Regions from separate parts of the Pseudaeromonas pectinilytica genome, predicted to be linked through region 1. Evidence: predicted binding sites of a transcription regulator. Region 1 holds the regulator's gene; each other region holds the start of a gene.
What was found. The regulator LexA, encoded in region 1, represses DNA repair genes until DNA is damaged. The targets are predictions, from matches to a motif close to ANCTGTNTNNNNANACAGNT.
Positions count from the first base shown of each region.

Region 1 (3,277 bases):
CATCTGCTCCTCGCTGCTGCCTTCGCTCTGCGCCTGTTCGGCGATGGCGCGGACTATGTTGTCGCTGCGCAACAGTTCACGAAACAAAGCCTGGCGATCGGGCAGCCGTGGCCCCTTGGCGGCCTGACGCTGGCGGCTGAAGTGGATACGCGCCACTCGTGCCAGTTTGTGAGCCACCACTTCGTCGGTGCCGAGCTCGGTGACCAGGCTGCGGAGGGAGACTGGGGTCGAGAAGCGGACCCGGTTTTCCCGACCGTACAGCAGTACCATAGCGGCCTTGCGCAACGCGCCCGGCGTCTGGTGCGGCGGCTGTAGCCGGTGAGGGCGTTCACGGCCCGGGGCGCGATGCCACAGCAGAGTCACCGGAACCAACTGGATATCCAGTTGCGCGTTCTGTTCGTGCAGACTCAACCATTCGCGGAAGGTGTCCAGATGGGGTATGCCGCTGCGCTGGCTGCCGAAGAGCGACGGCGTGCGATCCAGGCAGACATAGCGGGGATGACTCTGGCCCTGTAGGACCAGCGGCGCAAATGGATTGGGTAGCCCCAACTCCTTGGCACAGAGCTCCAGGGTCAACAGGTCACTCAGCGAATCTGTGCTCAGGGCGTACACGATGGGACGGCCCAAATCAAGACCCAATTGACTCAAAGGATCTTCCGGGAGACTGCTGTGATTGACCAGTAGACGAACAGGCAAGCGGCATAGGGCCTGAGCCAGGGAAAAGCTGAAGGACATGGTGCTGTATCCTCAATAAAAATGCGGCGCCAGCATAGCAAAACTGGCCCGACTTGTCGTGAATTGCTGACCCAGGTCATGGGCGGTTCTCTTTTGTCGGCTTTGCCCGGCATTTACCTTGCACTTGATAAATGCCTGTATATACTCACAGTTATCTGTATAAATAGACAGGCAAACGCCATGAAACATCTGACCCCTCGCCAAACTGAAGTGCTGGAACTGATCAAGGAATGCATGCAGCAGACCGGTATGCCGCCGACCCGTGCCGAGATTGCCGCCCGTCTGGGCTTCAAGTCTGCCAATGCGGCGGAGGAGCACCTCAAGGCCCTGGCGCGCAAGGGGGTGATCCACATCATGCCGGGGACTTCCCGTGGCATTCAGCTGCTGCAAGAGGATGTGGTTGAAGAGGAATTGGGTTTGCCATTGATTGGCCAGGTGGCCGCGGGTGAGCCGATCCTGGCGGCCGAGCACGTGGAAACTCACTACCAGATCGATCCGGCCATGTTTCAACCCAGAGCCGATTTCCTGCTGCGGGTGCAGGGGATGAGTATGAAGAATATCGGTATTCTGGATGGCGATCTGCTGGCTGTGCACAAGACCGAACAGGTGCGGAACGGTCAGGTCGTCGTCGCTCGGGTCGGTGATGACGAGGTCACGGTCAAACGCTTCGAGCGTAAGGGCAATCAGGTGCGCTTGCTGCCGGAAAACGAAGAGCTGGAGCCGATCCAGGTCGATTTGACCGAGCAGTCCCTGAGCATTGAAGGGCTGGCGGTGGGCGTGATCCGCAACGGTAGCTGGCACTAACTGGCTGTTTCAAATCGCCGACACTCACCGCAGTACTAAACAGCTCTTGCGTGGCTGGCATGACGAGACAGGGCCCTTCACGGGCCTAATGCCAGTTGCGTTAGCAAAGGCGAGATAGCCTGTTGCGCCAACCGTTGGCGGCAGGGATGCCGCCATCGAGCCCCCATGGAAGGGTTTACGGCGAGTTGGCGAGAGAGGTTGTCTCGCCCGAACCTCTTGACTGGCCCGCATTGCCTTCCCCAGCTCTTGTGTTAGCCCCTTGCAGACTGTCATGGCATGTGAGCATGCAGTGGCAATTTCCCCGTTCCAGAGCTTTCCCCTTGGGGTAGAATGGCATTTTTCCCCTCAGGTCTCTGTTGCTCCGATGTTTCATATCGCCCTGTTTGAACCGCAAATTGCTCCCAATACCGGCAATATCATCCGTCTGGTGGCGAATAATGGCTGCCATCTGCATCTCATTGAACCCTTGGGCTTCGATTTGGAAGAGAAAAAGCTGCGTCGGGCCGGTCTGGATTACCATGATCTGGCCACTGTGACACGCCATCACAACTATGCGGCATTTGCCGAGGCGATGCAGGGGCGTCGGATTTTTGCATTGACCACCAAGGGCAGGACGCCTCACACCACTCCTGCCTATCAGGCCGGTGATGTTCTGCTCTTCGGCTCGGAAACCTCCGGCCTGCCCGATGCGGTGCGCAATAGCTTGCCCCAGGATCATCTGATCCGCATCCCCATGCTCAGTAGCTCGCGCAGTTTGAATCTGTCGAACGCCGTGGCCATTGTCAGCTACGAGGCCTGGCGCCAGCTGGATTTCGCCGTCGCGGGCGGCGACAACGAAGCCTGAGTGTCTATACTTTGCTCATCATCGTAATCACTGGGGCTTCGTGCTTGAAGGTGGCTTGATATGAGCTCTGCCACTCGCTGGCTCTATCCACTGTGTATCAGCATCCTGTTGATGATGCCTCTTGGCCAGAGTGCATTGGCCCGGGAGTGCGTGGCCGTCATCACGGCGGGAACCGGGCACCATTTTTGGCGAGCCATTGAATCCGGCTCTCTGCAGGCTGGCAATGAGCTAGGGGTCGATATTTTCTTTCGCGTGCTCTACGACGAAACCTCGGTCGATGCCCAGGAGCAGATCTTGCGGGAAGCCCTGGAAAAGCAGTGTATCGGCGTGGTACTGGCGCCCAATTCGTCAGCACATCGTAAGACTCTGGATCTGTTCAGACAGAAAAATTTACCGATTGTGTTGATCGATCGGAGTATGGCTCTGGGTGCTGTCTACGCTCAGGTCATGACCAATAATTATCGGGCTGGTCAACAGGCGGCGCGAGAGATGGTCGCGCGCCTGAGAGGCGAGGGTTCGGTGACGGTTTTAAGGTTGAAACCGGGCGTGGCTTCCACCGATGCCCGTGAACAGGGCTTTCTTGATGAGATCAAGAAATCCAGTTTGAAGTTATTGCCGGCCGTTTATCTTGGCTCCGGGATCGTTGAAATCCGACATAATGCGGATATTTATTTACAGCAGCATATTTCAGAATTGGATGGTTTATTTACTCCTAATGAATCGTCGACTTTGGGTGTCATGGCAGAAATAAAAAGAAAAGGCCAGGAAAAGCGTCTGGTACATATTGGTTTTGATTATAATCGTTATCTAATTCAGGGGCTTGCATCCGGAGAGGTTGATGGTTTGTTACTCCAGCAGCCCCATGCTATCGGCTTTCAGGGTGTCAAGTTGGTC
Region 1 is NZ_BAAGVN010000349.1:590-3,866, reverse strand. Features, by position in the region: gene plsB (glycerol-3-phosphate 1-O-acyltransferase PlsB) at 1-735, opposite strand, end outside; gene lexA (transcriptional repressor LexA) at 916-1,539, shown strand; gene ACYVG7_RS17285 (tRNA (cytidine(34)-2'-O)-methyltransferase) at 1,904-2,383, shown strand; gene ACYVG7_RS17280 (substrate-binding domain-containing protein) at 2,495-3,277, shown strand, end outside.

Region 2 (3,277 bases), on a different contig from region 1:
ATTCAGTTCGGCGGCGACCTGGTGACCTCGGTACAAGCATTGCCCGCTACCATCTGGCCTGGTGACCCGGATACCGAGTTAGATCCGGACACCGAAGCCACTGGCGCCCTGTCATTAGCCGCCAATACTCCACCGGCAACCAAGCCCTGAGTTGATAGACGGCGCGGTTGGCCATCACTCTGCGCTTCCAAATAGAACATCAACTAGAACGCCAGCGACAACTGACGCTCCTCTGTTTTTTCTTCGGGTTGCGGCAAACTGACACCTAAGCCCAATAGCCGCACCGATTTACCCTCCCCCCGCGCCCAGGCCTCACGCAACAGGGCGAGAAACAGCCCGGTATCGGCTCGAGGTGTGCTGCGCTCCACCGTGGTCTGCTGAAAATCGGCAAATTTCACCTTCACTCCTTGCCGAACAATCCGACCATCCGGCGCATGGCGCTGCAGCCGCGGCCACAGCTGTTGCTCCAGTTGCACCAGGATCGGGATCGCCTGTTCAACCGCGGTTAAATCGGCAGGCAAGGTCACCTCCACCCCCACCGATTTACGCACCCGGCTCACCTCGACCGGCCGCTCATCCTGGCCCCGGCAACGCTCCAGCAACATCTGGCCTGATTTACCGAATAGACGCAGCAACTCACTGGCAGGATAAGCCTGCACATCGGCTCCCGTATGCAATCCCATCGCCGCCAGACGTTGCGCACTCTTCTCGCCAATTCCCGGGATCTTGCGTAGCGGTAAGGTGGCCACAAACTCGGCCACCTGCTCCGGGCGCAGCACAAACAGGCCATCGGGCTTATTCAGATCCGACGCAATCTTGGCCAGAAACTTGTTCGGTGCCACCCCAGCCGACGCAGTCAGCTGTAGATCCCGGCGAATATCTTCCCGGATCGCCTCAGCAATCCGAGTCGCACTGCCGCGATGTAACGGGGAATCGCTGACATCCAGGTAGGCCTCATCCAGCGACAGCGGTTCGATACGGTCGGTATAACGGGCAAAAATAGCGCGGATCTCGCCGGATACCTGTTGATACACCGCCATACGCCCCGGGATCACCGTCAAAGTCGGACATAGACGCAGCGCATAGGCAGTCGCCATTGCCGAGCGGACACCAAAACGGCGCGCCTCGTAGTTGCAGGTGGCGATCACACCCCGTCGATCCCGGGATCCCCCGATCGCCAACGGGATATGACGCAACGCCGGGTTATCGCGCATCTCGACAGCGGCGAAAAAACAGTCCATATCGATGTGAATGATTTTACGCATGGCAGTACTGTATATATAAACAGTTACCCCTACTCTACTCCAGAGTCCGCAAATGTCCAAGTCCTGCTCTAAGTCCGCAGCAGCTGACCGCCCTTTCGGACCATGAGGGAAGGATAGAGACTCCACCGTCAGGATAAACCGCACGGGAGGATGCCTTCCGGCAGCGAGCGGTCCATGCTGTGGTGTACACACTCTCGTTACCGAGCCGTCAGGAGTCGTCATGTTCACACCATCCCTTTCACAACTGCAGTGCTGGCACCAACCTGTACCCCCCTTTGTCACACTCCAGGCTGCAGGTCCTGTGCTATCCCTCTGGCTACAGCTGCAAACTGGCCCTTGGCCCGAGCGAGTGCTGCTGCGTAGCGAGCCCGATAATGAAGAGTGGTTGCTGGATATGACCCTGCAGGCAGAAATCCGCGGCTGCCGTCACTATCAGGTCGTGCTTCCCCTGCATCAGGCTTCGTCTCGACAGCGCTACAGTTTCAAGCTGCTATGGCCTCATCACCAAGTCTGGTTTGGCCCACAAGGGCTCAGCGCCGCCCCCATCGAGCGCCTGCGTCAGTTCTGTCTGGAGGTGCCGGAGAGTCATCCGGCTTGGGTGGCGGATCAGATTTTCTACCAGATATTCCCTGATCGATTTGCCCCGGGCGATGGTCCCCATCTGGTGCGGGAGGCAGAGTATCAGCACCATGCCCGCCAGCGCTGGGTACGCCGCCGCAGCTGGGAACACCCGCTAGAGCTGGAAGCGGCGAGCTCCACCTTCTATGGTGGCGATCTGGATGCCATCACCGGCAAGCTCGACTATCTGCAGGGGTTGGGGGTCACAGCCCTGTACCTCAACCCCATCTTCACCGCGCCTACGGTGCATAAGTACGACACCGAGGACTATTTCAATGTCGATCCCCATTTCGGCGGGAATCAGGCTCTGATCCGGCTGCGGCAAGCCACCCGGCAGCGCGGCATGCGGCTGATCCTCGATGGGGTCTTCAACCACAGCGGGGATAGTTGCGCCTGGTTTGATCGCTACCGGACCGGCGACGGCTCCGGCGCCAACTGCTCACCAGAATCGCCTTATCGCAATTGGTACACCTTTGGCCCGCAAGGGGCTCTCGGCTGGAAAGGCAATGCCAATCTCCCCAAGCTCAACTTCGCCGAGCCGGGTGTCGTCGATACCCTCTATCGTGGACGCGATAGCGTAGTGCGTCACTGGTTGCGCGAACCCTACGGGATCGACGGTTGGCGCCTGGATGTGGTCCATATGCTGGGAGAATCCGGCAGCGCCAACAACAATCTGTTGCACGTCGGTGGCATCTACCAGGCCGCCCGGGAGGAAAATCCCCAGGCCTATCTGCTGGGAGAACACTTTGCCGATGCCCGGGAATGGCTGCAGGCAGGAGTCGAAGATGGCGCCATGAACTATATGGGCTTTGCCTTGCCGGTCCGGGCCTTTCTGACCGGCCAGGATGTGGCCTATCAACCGATCCATCTGGATGCCCGTCAGTGCGCCGACTGGATGGAAAATTACCGGGCCGGACTGAGCCATGGCACCCAGCTGTGCCAGTTCAATCAGCTCGATAGCCACGATACCAGCCGCTTCCTGACCCTGCTGCACGGCGATATGCAACGCATGAAACTCGCCATCGGCTGGTTATTTAGCTGGATCGGGGTGCCCTGCCTCTACTACGGTGACGAGATTGGCCTGGCGGGGGACAATGATCCCTTCTGTCGCGCCCCCTTCCCCTGGGATCAGAGCCGCTGGAATGGCGAACTGCTGGCCCATACCCAGCAGTTGGCGAAGTTGCGGCAACAAAGCCCGGCACTACGCCGCGGTGCATTGCAGATGCTCTATGCCCAGAACGAGACGCTGGTGTTTGTGCGCGTACTGGAGGATGAGCGCATCTTGGTCGCCATCCAGCGGGAAGGGAGTGCAGAGCTTACGCTGCCATCGGACCCTCTTCTGAGCTGTCGCACCTGGACCCGCTTGTTGGGGCAAGGGCAGCTCGACACCACGG
Region 2 is NZ_BAAGVN010000084.1:9,718-12,994, reverse strand. Features, by position in the region: gene ACYVG7_RS06170 (hypothetical protein) at 1-150, shown strand, start outside; gene dinB (DNA polymerase IV) at 204-1,265, opposite strand; gene malZ (maltodextrin glucosidase) at 1,486-3,277, shown strand, end outside.
Region 2: dinB (DNA polymerase IV) is a predicted target of LexA. The motif match lies at 1,271-1,290, and genes of this name have one in related genera.

Region 3 (3,277 bases), on a different contig from region 1:
CTGCAGATCCTGGCGCGGCGGCTGCTGGATGGCGAACTGACACCCTGGCTGCAGCAGATGAATTTCGTCATCGTGGCGTTGGCTAATCCAGATGGCCGCGATCTCAACCGGCGGCTGAATGCCAAGGATGAGAACCCGAATCTGGACTTTATCGCCGTCGAATCCCCCGAGACCCGTATCTACATCGATGCCCTGGAGCGGTTCCAGCCCGATGTGGTGATGGACTTGCACGAAACCTGGAACGACAAGTGGCCGATGACGCCGAAGGAAGGCTTCCGTACCACCACAGATGCCCAGTTCGAGGTGGGTAATAATCCGAATCTGGACGCGGATCTCAGCCATTACGCCAACCAGGTCTACTTGCCGCGCCTCATCGAGGCGGTAGCCGATGCCGGTATTCCGGCCCAGCGCTATAACGAGATCTATTCACTCAAGGATCCGGTGCGCCGCGGTGGCTTGAGTCTCTCCAATTTCCGCAATTACGCCTCGATGCAAGGTTCGATGACGGTGCTGTTCGAGAATCGCCATGATGGCCAGGGCAAGTTCCCGACTCCGCAGAACATTGCCGAGCGGGTGCGCAAGCAACTGCTGAGCGTGGATAAAGCGCTGGAGCTGGTGCTGGTGGATCGGGCGCAGATCCTGACTCTGAGCCGGGATGCGCGCCACCGCTGGGAAGGCATCAAGGGCGAGGATCGCTTCGTCATGCAGTATGCCTTTGCGCCGAATGTCCAGGAGCCGAGCATTGCCGTTACCCTCAAGGATCGGCAGGGCAAGCAGGTGGTCAAACCCTTCCGTCTGGAAGATCAGATCGCCATCAAGGATGTGGGCGAGATCCCGCCCGGTTATGTCATCCGCTCCCAGACCCGGCGCTTCCGCGAATGGCTGGATGATCACCATATTGCCTATCAAGTGGTGCAGCAGCCGGAAACCATCCAGGTGACCCAACAGCGGGTCGCGGATATCAAAATTGCCGCCCGCACCAGCCCGGGTACCCGCGATTGGCTGGATGTGGTGCTGGATGAAAAAACGCTCAGCGTGCAGCTCAAACCCGGGGATGTGAAGATTTCCACCGCGCAACCCCAGGGGGCCCTCATCAGCATCATGCTGGATCCGCGCTCCTCCAATAGCCTGTATCAGGAGCCGAGCTGGCGGGCATTGCTGATGAGTAATCCACTGCCCTCGTCGCCGCTGGCCGAAGTCAGCCAGCAGTTGGCCAAGGATAAAGAGCAGCGCCACGCGCCGAAATCGGACTCCCGAAGCTAACCGGGGCTAAACGCTCAGTCGCGGGCGGCGGCGTCACGCCACTCTTACTCTTCGGTGGCGCTGCCCTTGCGCGCTTTTGGTGTCAGCGCTGCCGCTGGTTCGGCGGCCTTGCCACCCTTGAGGATTTGGCTTAGCGGCTCCCGCTGCTGGGCCAGATAGAGCCCCAGGGCCTCGCATTGACTCTCGTCCAGTGGGACTGGGCCTTGCTGCAATAAGCCACTCAGCTCATCTGCCATATCCAGCATCTTGTCGTAAGCATCGGCCTCTTTCTTGCTGACAAAGGTCATCTTTTCCTCGCCGTTCCGGACTACCACGTATTTGATCTCGACCGCCATCGATGAAATTCCTATGTATAAAGATACAGTTCTCTTATAACGGATCAGTGAGCTGAATGCCAGATTTAACTGTGCTGCCTCGCGGGGTATCGGCAAAAATGGCATAGTGGCTCACGCTGTTCCAGACAGCGGGTTCAGGATATACGCGGGACAAGGAGAGGGTATGAGATCCGGGGTTCGAATAGGGTGGCTGTTGCTGTGTTGCATGATGTTGGGCAGCTCGCCAGTCGGGGCAAAACGGCTCTACAGCTGGGATGATGAGCAGGGCGTGACTCACTTCTCCAGTCGTCCACCGGCCGATCGCAGCCGGGGCATTCAGGAGCTGAAAGCCAATAGCCAGGGCACTGTGACGCCGCTGCCGGAGAGTGAACGGCTCTATGCCGAAGCTGAAACCCTGTTGCAGGCTGGCGAGAGCGGCAAGCAGCAGGAAACCTGTGCCTACTACCGCTCGCTGTTATCCCGCTATCAGACCAAGGGCGCTACTGCCTTCAACCCGCAAAGTGGCAAGGCCGAAGTGCTGCATGGCAAAGCCGCGACCCAGGCGATCCGCCAGGCGCGGGATGCGGTGCGGGTGTACTGCCGACGCTAAGCGTTGCTAGTTTGAGAGCAGAGCTCATCAGGACCCTTCAGATCCAATAAGGCGTGGTTGTTCGTTCCCATTGCATCAACCGGCTATCCCGCCTTCGCTAACGGGCTGGCTTACAGCCAGGGCCAGGTCTGTTTACTGGCGGCCACCGCTACTATATAGGCAAACAAGACGAGGGCCAGCAGACCGAAGCCGAGCCGTCCACGGGCGCTGGGCGCGCGCTTGATGGCGAAGGTGCCCGCGACTATGTACAGCACTAATCCCACCAGCTTGGCACCGAGCCAGGGGCTGTTGACGAATGGAGCCTGCTGCAGGTGATAGGCCAGTGCCACGCCGGAGATCAGCAGCAGGGTATCGATGCAATGGGGCAGGATCTTCAGCCAGCGCTGTTGCAGTCGGGGATGGTTACGCACCGAGAGCTGTAGACGAAACACAAACAGCGACAGACTCAACAGGATGCAGAGGAGGTGCAGCTGCTTGAGGAACAGATAGCTCATTACTTTTCTCCGCGGTTCGGGGTGTCATGATTCTTGGAGGCAAAGAAGGGGCGCTGGATCTGGGTTTCCGGCTCATCTTCCTGGGTTGGGGTGTTCTCCCACGCCGACATGATCTCGCTGCGTCTATCTTCCTGATTGGCTTGCAGCATCTCCGCCAGAATATGCCGGTACTGCACGCTCTTGGTGATGTACATGCTCTCGTCATCGATGAAGGCGGTCTGCTCGCGCAGCAGCTTCTCATCATGCTGTTTGAAGGTTTGGCCAGTACGCCAGGCCTGATTGGCACGCACTCCCAGCTCCTTGAGGGCATTCACTCCCAGATCCACCGCCGAGCCGACCGTTTCCCGGTAGACCATGTCCACCCCTTGCTGCAGCAGCTGATGAGCATGAGGGCGGTCAATGGCGCGCACCAGCAGCTTGAGCTGCGGGAAATGCTTCTGTGCCAGCTCACACACCGCCAGTGACTTGGCTGGGTTGCCGACGGCTACCACCAGCAACTTGGCCTTGTGCGCCCCGGCGGCATACAGCAGATCCAGCCGGTCGGCATCACCGTAGAACACCTTGTAGCCGAATTTACGCAGCACATCGATATGGCC
Region 3 is NZ_BAAGVN010000075.1:34,118-37,394, reverse strand. Features, by position in the region: gene ACYVG7_RS05865 (M14 family zinc carboxypeptidase) at 1-1,263, shown strand, start outside; gene ACYVG7_RS05860 (YebG family protein) at 1,308-1,598, opposite strand; gene ACYVG7_RS05855 (DUF4124 domain-containing protein) at 1,762-2,187, shown strand; gene ACYVG7_RS05850 (SirB2 family protein) at 2,298-2,681, opposite strand; gene ACYVG7_RS05845 (monovalent cation:proton antiporter-2 (CPA2) family protein) at 2,681-3,277, opposite strand, start outside.
Region 3: ACYVG7_RS05860 (YebG family protein) is a predicted target of LexA. The motif match lies at 1,610-1,629, and genes of this name have one in related genera.